Regions from separate parts of the Serratia sp. Ae19-1 genome, predicted to be linked through region 3. Evidence: predicted binding sites of a transcription regulator. Region 3 holds the regulator's gene; each other region holds the start of a gene.
The links. Region 3 encodes Fur, which represses iron uptake genes when iron is present. Its sites were predicted from a motif close to ATAATAATGAGAACNACTATCAA; they were not measured.

Region 1 (5,676 bases), on a different contig from region 3:
GTTCAGCGCACCGCTCAGGAAGCTGTAGCTGCCCCAGGCGGATGCCGCATGGCGCGGGATGCCCGCCGGGCTGTGGCCGATTTCATCCGCCGAATTGGAGTCTTTGGTCACCACGTCGGTGTAGGTATAGGCGGCGGTCAGCTTGATCTCCGGCGTCGGCTGAGCGTGCACTTCCGCCTCGATCCCCTTGGATTTCACCTCGCCAATCTGCTCGTAGGCGGAGGTGAGACGGTTATAGGACGCCACGTTGCGTTGGGTAATGTCGAACCAGGAGAGGGTCAACAGCGTGTTGCCGCCCGGGATCTGGTACTTCACGCCCACCTCGGTTTGCTTGCCGGTGGTCGGCTTGAGCGGGTCGGCGCCCGGCGCGCTCGGATACAGGTTAGGATCGAACGAGGTGCTATAGCTGACGTACGGCGAAATGCCGTTATCGAAGGCGTAAAGCAATCCCGCGCGGCCGGTAAATTGCGCATCGTTGTAGGTCTGCTCTTTACCGCCGACGGTGCGATCGCGGGTGTTGACCTGCGACCAGTCCTGGCGGCCGGACAGCAGCAGGTTCCAGTCATTCCACTCCAGTTGGTCCTGCAGATACACCCCGACCTGATTCAGCGTTTTCAAGTCGCTGGAAGCCAGCGTCAGCGCACTGCCGTCAATGCTGCTATGCGTCGGGTTAGCCCAGTCGATCGGGTAGTCGTTGCCGCGATCGCGATACATCTTCGAATCGATATGGCTGTAACGATAATCCAGCCCGCCCAGCACGGTGTGTTTCACCTCGCCGGTATCGAACAGGCCCTTCAGCTGGTTATCCACACCAAACTCGTTGGTCATCTGCGTTTCATGCTGCGCCATGCGGGTGACGGTGTGGTCGTTGATCTTCGAGTTTACGTTATAAACCAGATATTTATAGTCTTCATCGCGGTGGGTGAAGCGCAGGTTCTGGGTAAACGACAGCGCATCGTTGAAGTTATGCTCGAGGCTGTAACCGATCGACGCCTGCTCGCGCCGCGATTTGTTGAAGCTGGGCTCGCTGACGTTAAAGTCATAAGGCACGTAGCCTGCGCTGGTCGGGAACAGCGTGCCGGCACGCGGCAGGAAGTTGCGCGACCCGGCTTTCGGATCGTTCTGGTAGCTGGTCAGCAGCGTAAAGCTGGTGTCTTCGTTCGGCAGCCAGGTGAAGGCCGGGGCGATGGCCACCCGTTGCTGCTTGCTGTCTTTGACGAACTCATGTTCGGTTCTGGCGATGCCGTTCAGGCGGTAGAACAGGGTGTTGTCGTCGTTGAGCTTGCCGCCGAAATCGAACGCCGTTTCCGCCAGATGGCGGTTGCCGGTGCTGAATTTCACTTCGTGAATGCTCTGGGCGGTAGGGCGCTTGCTGGTCATCACTACCACGCCGCCGGGGCTGACCTGGCCATACAGCACGCCGGCCGGGCCGTGCACCATCTCCACGCGCTCCAGCAGCCAGGGATCGATCTGCCCGGCGCCGCCGTTTTGGCTCGAGAGGCCAAAGTGCAGGCCGTCGAGCAGCTTGGGCGCATAGCGGAAGCCACGGCTGATCACTTCGTCATTGCGGTTGGAGTTGCCGCGGTAGGTGGTGATTACCCCGCTGGTGTAGTTCAGCGCGTCGGCGACCGACGCCGGTTCCTGGTCGTTCATTTGTTCGCGCGTGACCACGGAGATGGACTGCGGCGTCTTGCGCAGCGGGACGGCGGTTTTGGTGCCGGCGGCGCTCTCTTTGGCGACGATCCCTTTGACCGGCGCGGTCACGCTGTTTTGCGCGTCGGCGGTCACCAAAATCGTCTCGTCCGCCGCGGCCGACGCGCTTTGCGCGAAGGGCAGTAAAGCCAGCGCCGATCCCAGCAACAAACGCCTGGCGGACATCGCCTCGGCATTTTTGTTGTCCATCCCTTTGTTTTTAATCTTCATTATCTCTCCTGAATACCTGCTTTTGTGTGTCATGCCACCCTGATAAACCCCGAAATGCCGACGAGCGTGCTTTGCCTCATCAACGCGGAAGCGTCGTGTTTGCACGACGGTAAAAATCCGACAAATAGTATTGAAAATGATAATGAGTATCAATACGATTGTCAGGTTTTGTAAAAATCACTCATGTTATGTAAGGGGCGCTATGGAGTTTTTGCCGGAAAAGAGGCCAGACAACGGTCATGAGGGATTGGCGGCGCAATGGCTGCGTGAAGAGACGGTGGGGCAACCCGAGTGGTGGCAGAAGGTTGCCGCTCACGGCACGCCCATCGTTGAGCCGCACGACGACAGCCACGTCAAAATGACCTGGCTATGGCGCGACCCTGCCGGCGATGAGCAGCGCTCGCCGATATGTCGCGTCTATGCCGATATCAACGGCATTACCGATCACCACAGCACGTCTCCCAGCAGCCTGACCCGGCTCCCCGGCACCGACGTTTGGTACGGCGCGGCCGTTATCGATCGCCGCTGGCGCGGCGGCTACAGCCTGATCCCCATCACCGACCGGGAGCTTCCCCCGGTATTCAGCGACGAAGAAACGCTGCGCGATCGCCAGCAGCGCGCCTGGTGGATCTCGCTGTTCCCGCTGGCGATCGCCGATCCGCTGAATCGCCTCTCGCTGGGGCCTTCGCATCGCCCGCGCCCGGTTTCCCTGGCCCAGGGGCCGGATGCCGACGACCAAAGCGCCTGGCAGGCCGCCGATCGGCCGCTGGAACAGACGCGGCTGCAGCTCTTGCAGTGGCGCAGCGAACGGCTGGGCACCCAACGGCGCGTCTGGCTGTATGCCAGCGGCGACGCCGAGGTGAAAGCGGAGCGTCCGCTGGTGCTGCTGCTCGATGGCCAAAACTGGATCGAGAGGCACGCGCTGTTGCCGGTGATCGAGAACGAGACCGCAAAAGGGCAGCTGCCGCCGGCATGTTGGCTGCTGATCGATGCGATCGATGGCGAACACCGGGAAAACGAACTGCCTTGCAACGCCGCTTTCTGGCAGGCGGTGATCGACGAACTGTTGCCGCAGGCGCAGCGGCGCGAACCCTTCAGCGAGGCGGGCACGCGCACCGTGGTCGCCGGCCAGAGCTACGGCGGGCTGGCGGCGCTGTACGCCGGCCTGCACTGGCCAGAACGCTTCGGCCACGTGCTGAGCCAGTCCGGCTCTTTCTGGTGGCCCACGGTGCAGTTCGTTACCCAGTTCGAAAAGCGTCACGAGCTGGAGGAAGGCTGGCTGATACGCCAGGTTCGGCAACGCCGCGCGGCGGCGCCCACGCTCACCGTGCTCCAGCAAGCCGGCGATCGCGAGGCGGACATCGAATTCGTCAATCGCCAGATGCACGAGGCGCTGACGGCGGCGGGGCACCGCGCCGATTATCGCGTGTTTTCCGGCGGCCACGATGCGCTGTGCTGGCGCGGCGGCCTGGTGGACGGCGTGCGCCAACTGCTTTGCGCGATGAAATAACCCACACATGTTGACAGACAGGTAAGGCAAATGACTCAGGAACAACAAAACCCGTTCGATGACGAAAGTCTCCGTTTCTCCGTATTGATCAATGCGCAGCAGCAGTATTCGCTGTGGCCGCAGTTTGCCGATACGCCGCCGGGGTGGCGCGTGCTGATGGGGCCGGCGGCGCGCGGTGAATGCATCGACTACATCGAAACGCACTGGCAGGACATGCGGCCGGCGTCGTTGAAAGCGACGGATGCGCAGCGTTAATCGCGCAGCAACCACATCGCTACATTCCGTTTGAGGAAAAGGACAGACACCATGTCAGAAACGCTTTCATTGCCGGATACTCAGGTCGAGTACCGGGATTATCCGCTGGTTGCGGCACAACCGGGGATCTGGATCGCCGATCAAATCGCGCTGCGTCGCAACAGCTTCGCCGTGGCGCATTACACCGAACTGCATGGCGATATCGATCGTCCGGCGCTGGAACGCGCGATCCGTCAGGGGCTGGCGGAAGCGGATACGGTTCAGGCGCGGTTCTTTGAGGCGCAGGACGGCCAGCCGGCACAACGCTTACCGCTCAGTGCGGATCCCGCGCGCGTGCAGGCGCCGGAGTGGTTCGATTTCAGCGCGCGGCCGGACGCCGAACAGGCGGCGCTGGCGCTGATGCACGACGATCTGGCTCAGGAATTGCCCGCTGACGGCGAGCGGCCGCTCTATCGCCATGCGCTGATCCGTATCAGCGCCGATCGCTGGTTCTGGTACCAGCGTTTTCATCACCTGACCCTGGACGGCTTCAGCTTCGAGGCCATCACGCGCCGGATCGCCGACATCTATCGCGCGCTGCGCCACGGGCTGTCGCCGGCGGCCTCGCCATTTACGCCGTTCGGCCAGGTGGTGGAAGAGTTTCAGCAATGGCAAACCTCGCCGGCGCGCCAGCGGGCGGCCGAATTCTGGCGACAGCATCTGCGCGATCTGCCGTCGCCGCTGTCATTATCGACGGAAAGCCGCGAGGTTGAACCGGGCGCCCGGCCGCTTAAACAGGCATTGGTGCTGCCTGAGTCGCTGTTTGACGCCGCATTGCGCATCGACGCGCTGCAGTCGCTGCAACCTGCCGATATCGTCACGGCCGCATTGGCGATATACCTGGCGCGCATGAGCGGTGAAACCCGCTTTTCAGTCGGTTTTCCTTTCATGCGCCGCATGGGTTCACAAGCGCTGGCGGCGGCCGGCCCAGTGGTTAACGTGCTGCCGCTGCTGCTGAACGTGACGCCGGAGATGTCGCTGGCGGAGGTCTGCCAGTCGACCGCAGCGGAAATCAAACAGGCGCGCCGCCATCAACGCTATGAAGCGGAGCAGATCAAACGCGACCTCGGCCTGGTCGGCGGCCATCAAGAGCTGTACGGCCCGGTGATTAACGTCAAGGTTTACCACAGCGCCTTGTCCTTCGACGGTCAGGCGGCCGTTACCCATACACTGGCGATGGGGCCGGTCGATGATCTGGAGTTTGAGATCGGCTTTCGCAACGGCGTGCTGACGCTGTCGTTGGTGGCCAACCCGGCCAAATACTCGCCGCGTACATTACACTGTCACGCAGAGCGCATCGGCCATTGGCTGCAGCAGCTGGCGCGGCAACCGCAGCAACCGATCGGACAGCTGGCGTTAATCAGCGAAGGGGAACGGCGTCAACTCGCGGCCTGGGGACGCGGCGCTGAACTGACGCCGCCGGCGGGCATGATCTCGATCATGGACGCTTTCCAGCGTCAGGTTGAGCGGCAGCCCGAGGCGTTGGCGGTGGTCTGCGGCGATGTGCGACTCAGCTACCGTCAGCTCTGCGAACGGGTGATGCAACTGGGGCGTGTGCTGATCGAAAGCGGCATCGGCGCCGAAGACGTGGTGGCCATCGGCATTCCGCGTTCGGTGGACACGCTGGTTGCGCTGTTCGGCGTGCTGGCCAGCGGCGCGGCCTATATGCCGCTCGATCTGGACTATCCGCGTGAACGCCTGACGCTGATGTGCGACGACGCGCGGCCGGTGATGTTGCTGACCCACCGCGCCACGCAGGTAAACATGCCGGATCTGCCGCAGGTGCTGTGCCTGGACGACGCATCGTGCCTGGCGCGCTGCGCGGCCGCCGAAGCCACGCCGATAACGGACGAAGAGCGGCGTGCGCCGCTGAATGAAGCGCATCTCGCCTACATGATTTACACCTCCGGTTCGACCGGCAAACCCAAGGGCGTGATGTCCACCCACCG
Region 2 (5,676 bases), on a different contig from region 3:
GGTGCCGGCGACCACGCTGAGCCAGCTGCTGGCGCAGCAGGCGAAAACCACGCCGGACGCACCGGCGCTGGCGGATGCGCATTTCAGCTTCACCTACCGCGAAACGCGCGAGCAGGTCACGGCGCTGGCGCGCCAACTGGTGGCGCAGGGTGTGCGACCGGGCGACATAGTGGCGGTGGCACTGCCGCGTTCGGTGTTCCTGTCGCTGGCGTTGATGGCGATCGTGGAAGCGGGCGCCGCCTATCTGCCGCTGGACACCGGTTATCCGGACGAGCGGCTGGCGATGATGCTGGAAGACGCCTCGCCGCGGCTGGTCATCACCAACCCGGCGCAGCAGGCGCGCTTCGCCGACAAGGGCGAAATCTTGCTGTATGACGCGCCGCTGGCGGCCGATCACGCCGCCGGCGTGGCGATCGCGGGCCCGACGCCGGACCATGCGGCCTATATCATCTTTACCTCCGGCTCCACCGGGCGTCCGAAAGGCGTGCTGGTCGGCCATCAGGCGATCGTCAACCGCTTACTGTGGATGCAGCACCAGTACCCGCTGGGGGCGGACGACGCGGTGCTGCAGAAAACGCCATGCAGTTTCGACGTCTCGGTGTGGGAATTCTTCTGGCCGCTGATGGTCGGCGCCCGGCTGGTGATGGCGCCGCCGGAGGCGCACCGCGACCCGCAGCAGCTGCAACAGCTGATCGCACAACATCGCATTACCACGCTGCACTTCGTGCCGTCGATGCTGGCGGCCTTCGTCGCTGCCCTGGACGACGACGCGGCGGTGGCGAGCTGCGCCGCGTTGCGTCAGGTGTTCTGCAGCGGCGAAGCGCTGCCGGCGGAGCTGTGCCGCCTGTGGCAAAGCCGCACGGCGGTGCCGTTGCACAACCTCTACGGCCCGACCGAAGCGGCGGTGGACGTGACCTGGCATCCGGCCTACGGCGACGCGCTGGCGAAGGTGACCGGCGCCAACGTGCCGATCGGCCTGCCGGTATGGAACACCGGGTTGCGCATTCTGGACGCGCGCCTGCGGCCGGTGCCGCCGGGCGTGGCGGGCGATCTGTATCTGACCGGCGTGCAGCTGGCGCACGGCTACCTTGGCCGGCCGGATCTGACCGCCAGCCGCTTTGTCGCCGATCCGTTCGGCGAGGGCGGACGGATGTACCGCACCGGCGACGTGGCGCGCTGGCTGCCGGACGGCGCGGTGGAATATTTGGGCCGCAGCGACGATCAGCTGAAGATCCGCGGGCAGCGTATCGAGCTGAGTGAAATCGACCACGCCTTGCTGTCGCTGCCGGGCGTGCGCCAGGCGGTGACGCACGCGCTGGTGTTGCAGGGTACGCCGGTGGACGCCGGCGGCGATGCGCGCCAGCTGGTGGGTTATCTGGTGATGCAACCCGGCGCGAGCTGGGATGCGGAAGTTTTGCGTGCGGCGCTGGCCGACCGCCTGCCGCCGCACATGGTGCCGGTGGCGTTGGTGGAAATGCAGGATTTGCCGCTGAGCGCCAACGGCAAGCTGGATCGCAAGGCGTTGCCGCAGCCGCAGGGCGGTGAACGCAAGGCAGGACGGCCGCCGCAGGCCGGGTTGGAAAGCGAGATCGCGGCGGTATTCGCCCGTTTGCTGCAGCGCGAGCAGGTGTTCGCCGACGACGATTTCTTCGCCCTCGGCGGTCATTCGCTGCTGGCGATGCGCCTGGCGGCGGAGCTGCGCCGCGATCTGGGCAAGGCGGTGTCCGTCGGCCAGGTGATGGTGGCGTCGCGCGTTGAGCAGCTGGCCGCCTTGCTGGCGGAGGATCGCACGCAGGAAGAGGCCGATCGCAGTGGCTTCGACAGCGTATTGCCGCTGCGCGTCACCGAGGGGCCGACGCTGTTCTGTCTGCATCCGGCATCCGGCTTCTCCTGGCAGTTCAGCGTATTGCCGCGCTATCTCGACCAGCACTGGTCGCTGGTCGGCATCCAGTCGCCGCGGCCGGATGGCCCGCTGGCGCTGAGCGAAGACATGGATCAGGTAGTAGATGCCCACTTGCAGACGGTGTTGCAGGTGCAGCCGCACGGGCCGTACCACTTCATCGGTTATTCGCTCGGCGGCACGCTGGCGCAGGGCATCGCCGCCCGGTTGCAGGCGCGCGGCGAGCAAGTGGCGTTCCTCGGCCTGCTGGATACCTATCCGCCGGAGACCCAAAACTGGGACGTGATGCTGGACGACAACGTGTTGAAGGAAGTGCAGCGCGAGCGCGAGCAGTTCCTGGCGGTGTCGCAGGACACGCTCGATCCGGCGCTGGGCGAGACGCGCACGGCGATGTTCGACAACATCGAAGCCAACTACGCCGATTCGGTGCGGTTGCTGTCGCGTACCCGCACCGCCCGTTTCCACGGCCAGGCGACGCTGTTCGTCGCTAAACGCACGCTGCAGGAAGGGATGGACGTGCAGCAAACCTGGTCGCAGTACGTCGATGCGCTGCAGGCGCACGAGCTGGACTGTGCGCACGTCGATATCGTTTCGCCGGCGTCGTTCAAAGTGCTGGGGCCGCTGCTGAACCGGATCTTGCGCACGCTGTAATGACGCCCTCATCCCGCCGCCAGACACGGGGATTATCCCGCGTTTGGCGGCGTTTCTTGCGGTCGCTCACAATTGAATATCAATGAGTTTTATTATCATTATTGATTTCGTCATCTGTGCTAGCATAGCGCCCCGCAACTGCAGAATCCCCGTTTAAAGATGTGGTGAACAACCGATGAGTAGCAAACCCTCCATCCTGCTTGATTTTAGCCTGCTGAAAACCAACCGGGCTTTCCGCGCGGTGTTCTGCGCGCGCTTTATCTCCATTGTGGCGCTGGGGTTGATGGCGATCGCCATCCCGGTGCAGATCCAGGCGTTGACCGGTTCCACCCTGCAGGTCGGGTTGGCGGTGACGCTGGCCGGCGGCGGCATGTTCGCTGGGCTGCTGATGGGAGGGGTATTGGCCGATCGCTATGAGCGACGCCGGCTGATTCTGTTTGCGCGTTCCACCTGCGGCGTCGGTTTTGTCGGCCTGTGTCTCAACGCCCTGCTGCCGTCGCCTTCGCTGGCGGCCATTTATCTGCTGGCGGTGTGGGACGGCTTCTTCGGCGCGGTGGGGGTGACGGCGCTGCTGGCGGCCACGCCGGCGCTGGTGGGCCGCGAAAACATCGTGCAGGCGGGTGCCATCAGCATGCTGACGGTGCGCTTCGGCTCGATTCTTTCTCCGGCGATCGGCGGCCTGGTGATCGCCCATATGGGCATCGCCTGGAACTACGGTCTGGCGGCGTTCGGCACCCTGCTGACGTTGCTGCCGCTGCTGAGCCTGCCGCAGCTGATGCCGCCGCCGCAGCCGCGTGAACACCCGCTGCGCGCGCTGGCGGGCGGTTTCGCCTTCCTGTTCCAGAACAAGGTGATCGGCATGGTGGCGCTGATCGGCGCGCTGCTGACCATGGCCAGCGCGGTGCGCGTGCTGTACCCGGCGATGGCGGAAGGTTGGCACATCGACGCTGCCCACCTCGGTTATATGTACGCCGCCGTGCCGCTCGGCGCGGCCATCGGCGCGTTCACCAGCGGGCGCGTGGCGCACGTGGCGCGCCCCGGCTGGGTGATGCTGCTGACGGCGATCGCGGCGTTCGCCGCCATTGGCCTGTTCGGCCTGATGCCGTGGTACAGCCTGGCGTTGCTGTGTCTGGTGGCGTTCGGCTACCTGAGCGCGCTGAACTCGCTGCTGCAATACGGTCTGATCCAGAGCCTGACGCCGGACAACTTCCTCGGCCGCATCAATGGCCTGTGGACGGCGCAGAACGTGGTGGGCGATGCGCTGGGCGCGTTGCTGCTGGGGGCGATGGGCGCCTTTATGCTGCCGGCGATGAGCGCCAGCGGCTTTGGCTTCGGCGCGGCGGCGCTCGGCATCCTGCTGTTGTTCGCCATGACCGGTTTGCGTCAGGTCACGATGCACAAACCGGAGCCGCAGAACGAGCCTCAGCCGGCCAGTGAAAAGTAACTCGATGCGTTAATTCGACGCTGTGGGATCAAATAGCAATGCTTATCATCGGCATGCGTAAAACCCACAGCGTTTATGTCATGATTTCGAAATGAAAGAAGTGCTTACGTTTATTGACATAGCAAATATCGGCGAGTAATTTAGCGCGGAATTAACTCAAATGATAATCATTATTATATTGGTTATCACTTCAAATTCTTGAGGGCGAAGCGATGGATACTGCCGTGAACGACATCAATCGAAAGGAAGTGCAGGAGTGCGAAGAGCAGCGATTTGCCGCTGATTTTTCTCCGGCGTCGGGCTTCTTCTTTACTTCTCCTTTCCGCAGTCTGACCACCACCGGTTGTTTCAGCCGCATTCGCCTGCCGGCCGCAGACGGCGCCGATCTGAACGGCGAGTTCCAGCGCAGCGTACGGCAGGCGTTTGCCGAGGCCCGACAGGCCGGCATCAAAAAGCCGCTGCTGTGCGGCGCCATCCCGTTCGATACCCGGCAGCCTTCGGCGCTGTTTATTCCGCAGCAGAGCCGCTGGTTCGATCGCGCCGCCTTTATGGCCGGCGTTAGGCCGGCGGCGGACGGGCCGGAGCTGGCCGGGGTAACGGAGCTGCCGCCACAGCAGCCGTTCATGAACATGGTCAGCGACGCCGTCGACGCGATGAAGGCCGGTGAGTTGGACAAAGTGGTCTTGTCGCGCCTGCTGGAGATCGAAACGCGTCAGCCGGTGGATCGCCATGCGCTGATGGCGCGCGTGATTGCCCAGAACCCGCACGGTTTCCATTTCCATGTGCCGCTGGAGCAGGGCGCACTGTTGGGCGCCAGCCCCGAATTGCTGCTGCGTCAGGACGGCGGCCGTTTCTATTCCAACCCGCTGGCCGGTTCCGCCCGGCGCGAGGCCGACCCGCAGCGCGATCGCGAAGTGGGAGAGCGGCTGATGGCCTCGGCGAAAGATCGCCACGAGCATCGCATCGTCACCGAAAGCATGCGTGACGTGCTGGCCGGCCGCTGCCGCTACCTGAACGTGCCGCAAACCCCTGAATTATTGACCACCACCACGCTGTGGCATCTCTCCACGCCGATCGACGGCGAGGCGGCATCTCCCGACGAAAACGCCCTGTCGCTGGCCTGCCTGCTGCACCCGACGCCGGCTCTGTGCGGCATGCCGACGGCCCAGGCGCACGCCCTGATCGGCAAGCTGGAGCCGTTCGATCGCGGCCTGTTCGGCGGCATCGTCGGCTGGTGCGACGACGAAGGCAACGGCGAGTGGGTAGTGACTATCCGCTGCGGCACCGTTGACGGCAACCGGGTACGGCTGTTCGCCGGCGCCGGCATCGTGGAAGACTCTTCACCTGAATCTGAATGGCATGAAACAGGCACCAAACTCAGCACCATTCTGCGTGCCTTTGGTATGAATCAAGGATAACGACAAGATGAGCATTGCCTTTACCCCCTGGCCGGCGGAGTTCGCCAGCCGCTATCGCGAGCGCGGCTACTGGATTGACAAGCCGCTGACCGAGATCCTCGAACGCCAGGCCAACAATGACGCTCCGGCGATCATCGACGCCCAGGGCAGCCTGTCCTATCGCGAACTGCAACAGCGCTCCGATCGCCTGGCGGCCGCTTTGCTGCGCCGCGGCGTGAAATCCGGCGACACCGCACTGGTGCAGCTGGGCAACGTGGCGGAGT
Region 3 (5,676 bases):
AAACTTTCTCGATCAGTTCCGCCGGGAACTGCATGGCCTGCATGATGTGTTCGATCATGCTGCGTTTGCGGCCGGTATTGGTATTGGTGATCACCCAGTAAGGGGTGCCCGGTACATGCTTCGGCTTGGTGTGCGTGCCGTTGGCCAGCAGGGTCTGCTGATCGCCGGCGAAATAGGTGCGGGTACGGCCGGTCAACGCCTCGGTGGCAGCGGCGAAACCGGCGGCATCGAGGGTGTACAGCGTGGACAGCACCAGCATGAAACGGTTGACCGCTTTGTTCTGCTCGGCGTATTCATCCGACAGCAGCAGTTCGCGCATGGCGCGCACGCGATCGCGCGGACGCTGCGCCGGGGCCGCCTTTTCCAGCTCGACGGACTGCGACGCACTGGCGGCAGGCAACGCGCGCACCGGCTGACCGGCGGTGAATTTCAACATGCGGCGTAAAATATCGGACGCGCTTTCACCGATGTGTTGCGTGTGGCTGGCAATATAACGGTAAAGCTCTTCGTCGACTTCAATAGTTTTCATCTTTATCCAATACTGTTTTTTCTACTTAGAACCTGAAGCCAGATCCTGCATTCAAGCCATGGGATTATAAGGTTAAAAGCGCTGGAGCGAACACAACAATGTGCCTCCGGACGGCAAATGCAGACTAATACCTATAGCCGGCACTGCCAAGCCCGCGCCGCGAAAATTCCGCATGATTCATCGTGCGATTCAATCATGATACCCTAATCTGAATCTCTCTCAGTATGAACTTCGCCATGAAATTACATTATCAACTGCTGGCCGCCGAGTCAGATGCGCTGCCGGTGCTGCTGATCCACGGGCTGTTCGGTAATCTGGACAACCTGGGCGTGCTGGCACGCGATCTGCACCAGCAGCACAGCGTGATCAAAGTCGATCTGCGCAACCACGGCCTCTCCCCGCGCGCCGACGACATGAACTACCCCGCCATGGCGCAGGATCTGCTGGCGCTGCTCGACGAACTGCAGCTGGATAAAGCGATCGTCATCGGCCATTCGATGGGCGGTAAAGCGGCGATGGCGCTGACCGCCATCGCGCCGGAGCGCATCGCTAAGCTGATCGTCATCGACGTGGCGCCGGTGGATTACCAGACTCGCCGCCACGATGAGATCTTCGCCGCGCTGAAGGCCGTCAGCGCCGCCGGCATCACCCAACGCCAGGCGGCCGCCCAGCTGATGCGCGACTATCTGCAGGAAGAAGGCGTGATCCAGTTCCTGCTGAAGTCCTTCCACAATGGCGAATGGCGCTTCAACCTGCCGGTGCTGATCGAACGCTACGAAGACATCACCGGCTGGCAGGACGTGCCGGCCTGGCCGCATCCGACGCTGTTCATTCGCGGCGGCCTGTCGCCGTACGTGCAGGACAGCTATCGTGCGGACATCGCCCGCCAGTTCCCGCAGGCCCGCGCCCATGTCGTCGCCGGCACCGGCCATTGGGTGCACGCCGAAAAACCGGACGCGGTGCTGCGCGCCATCCACCGTTTCCTCGACGAAGCCTGAAAAATACGCTCATCTGGCGAAAAAACGCGCTAAAGATAACGGCTTAGCGCGTTTAGCCCGCAGTTAGGCATTGTCGCCGCTCCATCTGCTGGGGTAATATGGCGCGCTATAATTTTGCCGCCGCGCCAGCGCGTTCGCGAACGCCGGTTCGGGGGTGAATTTGGGTTAGGGTTTATTGGCCCGAAGTGTGTTAACCGATGCCTCCGGAAGCGTGCGAGCGCTTTTTGATGCAAACTCCCTTGCAGTACCGCTACCTATGGCAAAAGAACAAACGGATCGCACGACGCTGGATCTGTTCGCAGATGAACGCCGTCCGGGGCGCCCGAAAACCAACCCGCTTTCCCGCGATGAACAGCTTAGAATCAATAAGCGCAATCAGTTACGGCGCGATAAAGTGCGTGGATTGCGGCGCGTAGAGCTGAAAATCAACGCGGATGCGGTGGACGCCCTGAACAAACTGGCGGAACAGCGCAACATTAGCCGCAGCGAACTCATCGAGCAGATGCTGTTGGCGCAACTGGCGGAAGAACAGCCGGAACATTGATCTCTTCGGCCGCACGCGCGGCGCGGCGTTAAGGACAACGCCGGATCGACCACGCTTTTCTTCATTCTCCGGCATCGCATAAATGCGATAAAACCCCGGCGCCACTTTCTGGCATGATACGCATTTACCGGCAAGAGACTGCGCCTGTCGGCGCTCGCCCCGTTGCGAAAGGCTCTTGTCATGGCATCATTTTAATCGGCGTCAGCGGCGGCAGTGCTGGCATCGAGTAATGCAATTACTTGAATTTAAAGGTTATACGCGATATGGCTACTGTAGGCATTTTCTTTGGCAGCGACACTGGCAATACCGAAAACATTGCCAAAATGATCCAGAAAATTCTCCAGAAACAGTTTGGCGACGACGTCTCTGAAGTACACGACATCGCTAAAAGCAGCAAAGAAGACCTGGAAGGGTTCGATATCCTGCTGCTGGGTATCCCGACCTGGTACTACGGTGAAGCGCAGTGTGACTGGGATGATTTCTTCCCGACGCTGGAAGAAGTCGATTTCAACGGCAAACTGGTGGCGCTGTTCGGCTGCGGCGACCAGGAAGACTACGCGGAATACTTCTGTGACGCGATGGGCACCATCCGCGACATCATTGAACCGCGCGGCGCGGCCATCGTGGGCCACTGGCCGACCAAAGGCTACCACTTCGAGGCCTCCAAAGGCCTGGCGGACGACAACCACTTCATTGGTCTCGCGATCGACGAAGACCGCCAGCCGGAGCTGACCAACGAGCGCGTCGACGCCTGGGTCAAACAGATCGTCGAAGAGCTGAGCCTGGCCGATATCGTCGGCTAAACGCCGCAACTGGCGAAAGGTTGAACAAAGGCCCTGTAAAGTGCATAGTGTGCGCACAGGGCCATCATCGGCAGCAGGGATTGCTGCGATAGAAGCTACAGATTTGTAACTTCCCACCCCGTCAAGGTAGACTGAGTTATCGGTTTATCCCACCCATCAAGGCGTTGCATGCAAAACATGCAATAGTGCAATTATATCTTTGTTAACAACCGGCGGTTTCCATTTAGTACAACCGGTTCTATAATGAGACGCATTAACTCTTTGTGCCGACCGATGCCACAGGCGAGTACGCCTCAACTTGATTAGCATAGTAACAGGACTGAATTCGCATGACCGACAACAACATCGCATTGAAGAAGGCCGGCTTAAAAGTCACGCTTCCGCGACTCAAAATCCTGGAAGTACTGCAAAATCCGGAATGCCATCACGTCAGTGCGGAAGATTTGTACAAAAAACTGATTGATATGGGCGAAGAGATCGGCCTGGCAACGGTTTATCGCGTACTGAACCAGTTTGACGATGCGGGCATTGTGACACGTCACAATTTCGAAGGCGGCAAGTCCGTGTTCGAACTGACCCAACAGCATCACCACGATCACCTGATTTGCCTGGACTGCGGCAAAGTGATCGAATTCAGTGACGAATCCATCGAAGTGCGCCAGCGTGATATCGCCAAGCAGCACGGCATTAAGCTCACCAACCACAGCCTGTACCTGTACGGCCACTGTGAAACCGGTGACTGCCGCGAAGACGAAACGCTGCACGACAAGAAGTAAGCCTGACCGGTTATGAAAAACCGCCTCACCCTGAGGCGGTTTTTTTATGCTTGCTGAACGGTGAGCAAAAAAATCCCCGGACCAGCCGGGGAAAGATCATGTCATGAAATACTACAATTGCAGCGGCACTGCGACTCCACGTACTGCTCTCACTTTCACGTCCGCTTCACGCCGACACGCGCAGAGGCGGACGCATTCCCCCTTCGTTAAGCGGCCCGCCGCCATGACGACAGGCCGATGCGCCGGGCTTAGACCTTCTCGGCGCGGCTGTAACGTTTACCGTCCGGACTGACCGAACGCACCTGCACCTCACCCGATACCGCCGGCTTGGCCTTGGCGTCATAACGCTGCCACTGCTTGCCGCCGTCGGTGGAATACTCGATGCCCAATCCCGGCAGCGCGATATTCGCCTCCAGCTTGCCGCCCGCTACGCGTGCGCCGGGCACCGGCAGACGATAAGCGACGCCGCCTTTGTCCAGCTTGGCCAGTTCACGCTGGCCCAGGATATTGGCGAAGCGCAGCCAGTCTTTCTCCAGCGCCTTGGTGTCGACAAAGTGGGTCTCCCCGCCTTTGTATTCGCGGCCGGCGCGATAGTCCTGCTCCCAACCGGCGCGGTGCCAGGCGCGTTCGGCCACCGACAGCGCGCGCGGGAAGATCATGTATTCCATCTGCGGATCGGTGCGCTGGGTTTCGCTCCACAGCTGAGCGGACAACCCGTAGGCTCCCGGCCACGGCTTGTCGCTCTTGGCGTTGAAGTGGTTGCCGTCGCGATCGACCGAGGTTTCCGCGTTCTGCGGCATGTTGTCCGGCGCGAAGCTGAACACCTTGCGCTCGTCGCTGAAGCGGGTACCCCAGTAGTAACCGCGCTCGTCCGGGTTCACCTCGTAAGGGAAGTCCATGTAGACGTAGTCCGGGTTGGAGACCACCACTTCATACCCTTTATTGGCCCAATCGTTGACGCTGTCGAAACCGCCCCAGTACAAGGTATCCCAGAAGTTGACGCCCACGCGCGAGGTGGCGAACGACTTCGCGCTCTCGGCGTCTTTCAGGCCGTCCTGCCAGGCCTGCATTCTGTCGATGCCGTGCGCCTTCACCAGCTTGCTGACCTCCTGGCCGAAGTAGCTCGGCAAGTGCTCCATGTCGGCCACCTTGCCTTCTTTGATCATCGTCTGGCAAACCTGCGACTTGGCCCACGGCTTGTCTTCGTTGCTCTGGTCGATGACGCCTTTACCCGGCTCCGGTTTCGCCTTGTCGGTATAGCCGGCGCCCAGGCGGATGTTTTTCGCCTCGTCGCCGCCGAAGTGCCAGGTTTTGATCGGCTGCCCGGCTTCTTTATGCATCTGGGCGATCTCGCCGATCACCTTGTCGACAAAGCGCTGGGAAGAATCCAGGCACGGGTTCAGGTAGCTCTGGCGGTTAAAGAACTGCACGGAGGTGGTATTGGAGGTATCGGTCGGATCCACCAGGCGGAATTCGTTAGCCTCCTGCTCTTTTCCGGCGGCATGCAGCTTTTTATAGCGCGCCTCCATCGACACCACCGCGGCGCGGGCGTGCGCCGGCATGTCGATCTCAGGGATCACTTCAATCTGGCGCGCCTGGGCGTATTTGATGATGTCGATATAGTCCTGACGGCTGAAGAAACCGCCGTAGACGTCCGGCCCCTGGCCGTACTGCGGCAGCAGGCAGGTGGTTTCGGTCAGATCGTGGCAGCGCTGGCCGCCGACTTCCGTCAACTCTGGCAAACCGGGGATCTCGATACGCCAACCTTCATCATCGCTCAGGTGGAAGTGGAATTTGTTGAGCTTGTAGGCCGCCATCTGATCCAGCAGACGCAACACAGCATCCTTCTTATGGAAGTTGCGCGCCACGTCGAGGAAAATGCCGCGATACTGGAAGCGCGGCGCGTCGCTGGCGTCCAATGTAGCAATCTTGCCGCTGCCGTCGGTCGGCACTAACGACAGGATCGACTGCAACCCATAGAACACCCCGGCCTGATCGAAGCCGATCACCCGCGCCTCTTTTTTGC
Region 4 (5,676 bases), on a different contig from region 3:
CTGACGCCGTACGCCACCGGGCCGGGGGTCATCATCTACGGCTGCGGCTACGTGAAATCGAAAGACTACTGGCGCCTGGGCGGCATTCTCGGCGTGGTGTACATCGCCGCGCTGCTGCTGATCGGCTGGCCGATCATGAGCCTGTGGTACTGAGTTGAACTACAGCGGCCGCCGCCCGGTGGCCGCTGGTACGATCTTTTCCCGTGAACCCTGTCACACACTTGTCACACTAACCCCGCCATCATACTCAGGCAAACGCTAACACCTTAAAAATAATCATTTTCCGGGAGCCTCTGCGGATGAGAAAAAAAACGTTATTGCTGTGCCTGCCTTTGTTATTCACCGGGAACGCGCTGGCGGAAGCCGGCGGTTATCAACTGGAACAGGTGCTGGTGATGAGCCGCCATAACCTGCGTGCGCCGCTGGCCAATAACGGCAGCGTGCTGGCGCAGTCTACGCCGAAGGCCTGGCCGGCCTGGGAAACGCCGGGCGGCCAGCTGACCACCAAGGGCGGGGTGCTGGAAGTGTACATGGGGCACTACTTCAATGCCTGGCTGAAGCAGACCGGCCTGTTGCCGCAAGAGGGCTGCCCGACCGCCGGCAGCGTGTATGTCTACGCCAACAGCCTGCAGCGCACGGTGGCCACCGCGCAGTTCTTCAGCAATGGCGCGTTCCCGGGCTGCGACGTCAGCGTGCACCATCAGGACAAGATGGGCGAGATGGATCCGACCTTCAACCCGATCATCACCGATACCAGCGAAGCCTTCAACCAGCAGGCGCTGGCGGCGATGAACGCCGCGCTGGGATCGCTGAAGCTGGACGCCTCTTACCAACAGCTGGCGAAGATCATCGATTACAAGGATTCCGCCGCCTGCAAGACCGACAAACACTGCGATCTGACCAAAGAAGCCAGCGTGATGAGCGCGGTGCCGGGCAAAGAGCCGGGCGTCTCCGGCCCGCTGCGGGTGGGCAACTCGCTGGTAGACGCCTTTATGCTGCAGTACTACGAAGGTTTCCCGATGAAAGAGGTGGCCTGGGGCAAAATCGCCACCCCGCATCAGTGGAAACAGCTGGCGCAGCTGAAAGACGGCTATCAGGATTCGCTGTTCACCTCGCCGGTGGTGGCGCAAAACGTCGCCAAACCGCTGCTGACCTATATCAACAACGCGCTGCTCGGCGAGCGCAAACCGGACGCGCCGAAGCTGACGGTGCTGGTCGGCCACGACTCCAATATCGCTTCGCTGCTGTCGGCCATGCAGTTCCAGCCGTATCAGCTGCCGCAGCAGTATGAGAAAACGCCGATCGGCGGCAAGCTGGTGTTCCAACGCTGGCGCGACGCGCAGAACGACCGTGAATTGCTGAAGATCGAGTACGTCTATCAGTCCACCGAACAGCTGCGCAAGGCGACGCCGCTGACGCTGCAAACCCCGCCGCAGCGCGTAACGCTGGCGCTGAAAGGTTGCCCGATCGACAAGGACGGTTTCTGCGCCTGGAGCGATTTCGAAAAGACCATGAAGGGTATCCTGTAATGCCCAGCCTCTCTCCCGACCGCGGGGGAGAGGCCTCTTCCCAACCCGGCTAACGCGCCGCCGTGCCGGCCTTAACGCCATTTATTTTGCCCAGAGTCATTGTTGCAGGCCGTTTCGGGGGCTAACATCATCAGCCTGCCTGCTTATCATGGATACTGCCGTTGCCCACTTTTATCCGCAATATCGACTTTTTCACGCCGGACGGTTATCCGGGCCAGGTGGCGCGCTGCCAGTTTGCGTTGGCGGAGTATCACGACGACAGTTTTTCTGCATTGGGCTTTACGCTGCCGGATCATCTGGCGCGCGCGGTGCCGAAGCGCCGTGCGGAGTATCTGGCCGGACGCGTTCTGGCGCGGCAGCTGTTGGCGCCGCTCGGTTTCGTCGATTTCACTCTGGCGCGCGGCGAAGATCGCGCGCCGCAGTGGCCGGCTGGCATTGCCGGTGCGCTGAGCCATAATTCGAATACCGCGCTGTGCGCCGTGCACCGCGAGAGCGGGCTGGGCGGCGTTGGGCTGGATGTGGAGACGCTGCTGTCTGACGAGCGGGCGGAGGAGCTGTGGGGGGCGATCGTTTCGCCGACGGAGCGCGAGGCGTTGCTGCGCGAGGCGCTGCCGTTCAACGCGCTGCTGACGCTGGCGTTTTCTGCCAAAGAGAGCCTGTTCAAGACGCTTTATCCGCAGGTGCGCTGTTACTTCGACTTTCTTGATGCGCGCATGACGGCCGTGGATGTGCAGCGGCAGACGTTCGTATTAGAGCTGCTTAAGACATTGACGCCGCATTGCCCCGCCGGCCGCCGGTTCAGCGGGCGTTTTTGGCGTGAAGGTGACGACGTCACGACCTTTATTTTTTGCTAAAACACAATAATAACAGTGTGTTATTTATTTCTGTGCCGTAACGCGGATTTGCCGCGGCGCGCGGAAAGATTCATTCACCGGTGATTGACCCACGGTGGGGATCCGGTGTAATTTACCATCCTTTTTATGGCTAATGATAATTATTCGCATAAACATTATCATTGGTGAGGCGCAACAAAGGAGTGGTCTTGTGGCGACACTGACGACAGAAAACCAAACCTTCCCCGGGTTTGTGTACGCCGAGCAATCGACCTTTTTGTACCGGTCCGAATTCCGTTCCCTTTCCGCCGACGGCGTGTTCGAGCGCATTGAGACGCCGGCGTTCGGCGGCGAACAGGAAGGCAGCGCGCTGGCGCAGCATATCCGCGAGGCGCTGGCGCGCGCCAAAGCCGCCGGCCAGGCGGCACCGGTGGTGGTGGGTGCCATTCCGTTCGATACGCGCCGGCCTTCCAGCCTGTATGTGCCTGAAAACTGCCAGTTTGTCGCCAACGACAGCTTTACCCGCGCCGCGCGCCCGATGCTGCAACAGCCGCATCGTCTTGCTGCCTGCACCAGCATTCCGGACGAGCCGCGCTTCAAGCATGCGGTGGCGGAAGCGGTCAGCCGCTTTAAACAAGGCAAGCTGGACAAGGCGGTGCTGTCGCGCATCCTCGACATCGAGCTGGAACAGCCGGTGGCGGGCCACCAGATCTTCAATAACCTGATGGTGCAGAACCCGACCGGTTATCACTTTTCCCTGCCGTTGGCCGATGGCGGCGTGCTGATCGGCGCCAGCCCGGAACTGCTGATCCGCAAGCAGGGCGGCGAGATCCACACCAATCCGCTGGCGGGCTCGGCGCGCCGTCAGGACGATGCGCAGCAGGATCGCCTCGGTAGCGAGCGCCTGATGCGCTCGACCAAAGACAAATACGAACACAAGCTGGTGATAGAGGATATTCGCCGGCATCTGGCACCGCTGTGCGCCAGCCTGAGCGTGCCCAGCGGCCCGTCGCTGCTCAGCACCGGCACCATGTGGCACCTGTCCACCCGCATTCGCGGCGAGTTGCTGAACCCGACGCTCAACGTGATGCAGCTGGCTTGTCTGCTGCATCCGACACCGGCGCTGTGCGGTTTCCCGACCGAGAGCGCCCGCCAGCTGATCGCCGATTTGGAGCCGCACGATCGTGGCCTGTTCAGCGGCATCGTCGGCTGGTGCGACGCCAACGGCGACGGCGAGTGGGCGATCGTCATCCGCAGCGGTCTGCTGCACGGTAACCGGGTGCGGCTGTTCGCCGGCGCGGGCATCGTCGCCGCTTCGACGCCGCAGTCCGAGTGGATGGAAACCGCCGCCAAACTGGGCACCATGCTCAACGCTTTCGGCCTGAACAGCGGCGCGCTGTAGGGCCTCTTTGCGGCGCAGTGTGCGCCGCGCCATACGCTTTCGCAGGAGACAACGATGAACAACAACATGACCCGGCTGTGCGCCCGGATGGCGGTGTGCGCATGAGCATTCAGATGGATTTCACCGGCAAACGGGTGTGGGTGACCGGCGCGGCGCGCGGCATCGGCGAGCAGATCGCCCGGCACTTTTTGGCTCAGGGTGCTGAGGTGGTGGGATTTGACCGCGAATTCGCCAACCCGGATCTGCCTTACCCTTGCGTGACGCTGGACATCAGCCGGCCGGAACAGGTGGAGGCGGTGTGCCGCCAACAGCTGGGGGAGAACCCGCGACTGGACGTGTTGGTCAACGCCGCCGGCATTTTGCGCATGGGCAATACCGAAGATCTGAGCGTGGATGACTGGCATCAGTGCATCAACGTCAACGCCTCGGGGGCGTTTTACCTGTTCCGCGCGCTGCTGCCGCACTTCAAGGCGCAGCGCAGCGGGGCGATCGTCAGCGTCGGCTCCAACGCTGCGCACGTGCCGCGCGCGCAGATGGCGGCCTACTGCGCCTCCAAGGCGGCGCTGACCAGCCTGAACCACTGCGTGGGGCTGGAGATGGCGCCGTTCGGCGTGCGCTGCAATCTGGTGTCGCCGGGCTCGACCGACACGCCGATGCAGCGCGGCATGTGGCAGACCGACGATGCGCAGCAGCGCACCATCGCCGGCTTCCCCGAGATGTTCAAACTGGGGATCCCGCTGGGTAAAATCGCCCGCCCGGACGAGATCGCCAACGCGGTGTTGTTCTTGGCCTCCGACCTGGCCAGCCACATCACCATGCAGGATATCGTGATCGACGGCGGCGCCACGCTGGCCGCCTGAGTCAGACCCGCTGGCGGCGCAGCAGGTGCTGCGCGCCTTCCGCCGCCAGCAGCAGCACCGCCAGCCAGATCGCCAGATAGGTCGGCCATTCGCTTTGGCTGATGCTCTCGCCGAGCAGCAGCGCGACGATCACCAGCAGCACCGGTTCCACATAGCTCAGCAGGCCGAACAGACTGAACGGCAGCAGGCGGCTGGCGAGGATGTAACACACCAGCGCCACGGCGCTGATGACGCCGAGCAACGGAATGCGCCAATACAGCTCGGCATTGACCTGCAGCGCCGCCGCGCCGTGGTCGCCGAAAGCGAACCAGGCCGCCGCCGGCAGCATCAGCGCCAGCTCGCACCACAGTCCGCCGAGGTTGTCGGTGGCGAAGCGGCGCCGCAAAATAAAGTAGAGCGGATAGCCCAGCGCCACCACCAGTGTCGGCCATGAGACGCCGCCCGCCTGATACAGCTCATTGCCTACCCCCACCATAGCGCACGCCACCGCCAGTTTTTGCAGCAGCGACAGCCGATCGCGATAGATCAGGCGCCCCGCCAGCACCATGGTCAGCGGCAGAAGAAAATAGCCGAGCGATACGTCGAGCGCCTTGCCGTGCAGCGGCGCCCACAGGAACAGCCACAGCTGCACCCCCAGCAGCGCCGAGGTGAGCAGCAGGCCCAGCAGCCGCAGCGGCCGTTGGCCGATCCAGCCCAGCGTGTCGGCCACCTTGCGCCAATCGCCGGACAACGCCATGAACAGCGTCAGGAACGGCAGCGTCAGCAGCGTGCGCCAGCCGTAAACCTGTTCGCCGTTCAGCGGGGTGAGGGTAGAGGTGAAGTAATACATCGCGCCGAACAAGATGGAGGCGACGATCGAAAGAGTGATGCCCTTAATCACACGCATTCCTGGTGAGTGATTGATTTTATGGCGGCTACTGTAGAGAAATTTGCCGCCAACGACAATGGCGTTGCCGGGCGCTGGACAATCGACGGCGGCGGGTTACAATGGATACTGTGTATTCATACAGGCATTGACGATGACAATCGATCTTTTTGAAGACGCACTGCCG

Region 1: a site for Fur is predicted at 2,054-2,076, ahead of fes (enterochelin esterase). Genes of this name have one in related genera too.
Region 2: a site for Fur is predicted at 2,628-2,650, ahead of entS (enterobactin transporter EntS). Genes of this name have one in related genera too.
Region 4: a site for Fur is predicted at 2,517-2,539, ahead of AAIE04_RS11990 (isochorismate synthase). Genes of this name have one in related genera too.

The regions. Positions count from the first base shown of each region.
Region 1 is NZ_JBCHWD010000004.1:321,953-327,628, forward strand. Features, by position in the region: gene AAIE04_RS14200 (TonB-dependent siderophore receptor) at 1-1,923, opposite strand, end outside; gene fes (enterochelin esterase) at 2,126-3,433, shown strand; gene AAIE04_RS14210 (MbtH family protein) at 3,464-3,688, shown strand; gene AAIE04_RS14215 (amino acid adenylation domain-containing protein) at 3,740-5,676, shown strand, end outside.
Region 2 is NZ_JBCHWD010000015.1:6,979-12,654, reverse strand. Features, by position in the region: gene AAIE04_RS24585 (enterobactin synthase subunit F) at 1-2,551, shown strand, start outside; gene entS (enterobactin transporter EntS) at 2,727-3,995, shown strand; gene AAIE04_RS24575 (isochorismate synthase) at 4,208-5,413, shown strand; gene AAIE04_RS24570 ((2,3-dihydroxybenzoyl)adenylate synthase) at 5,421-5,676, shown strand, end outside.
Region 3 is NZ_JBCHWD010000001.1:350,732-356,407, reverse strand. Features, by position in the region: gene seqA (replication initiation negative regulator SeqA) at 1-529, opposite strand, end outside; gene ybfF (esterase) at 754-1,527, shown strand; gene ybfE (LexA regulated protein) at 1,784-2,071, shown strand; gene fldA (flavodoxin FldA) at 2,335-2,874, shown strand; gene fur (ferric iron uptake transcriptional regulator) at 3,204-3,650, shown strand; gene AAIE04_RS01720 (beta-N-acetylhexosaminidase) at 3,899-5,676, opposite strand, start outside.
Region 4 is NZ_JBCHWD010000003.1:375,696-381,371, reverse strand. Features, by position in the region: gene AAIE04_RS12005 (anion permease) at 1-153, shown strand, start outside; gene agp (bifunctional glucose-1-phosphatase/inositol phosphatase) at 300-1,529, shown strand; gene AAIE04_RS11995 (4'-phosphopantetheinyl transferase family protein) at 1,691-2,383, shown strand; gene AAIE04_RS11990 (isochorismate synthase) at 2,574-3,764, shown strand; gene dhbA (2,3-dihydro-2,3-dihydroxybenzoate dehydrogenase) at 3,866-4,624, shown strand; gene rarD (EamA family transporter RarD) at 4,626-5,504, opposite strand; gene alkB (DNA oxidative demethylase AlkB) at 5,644-5,676, shown strand, end outside.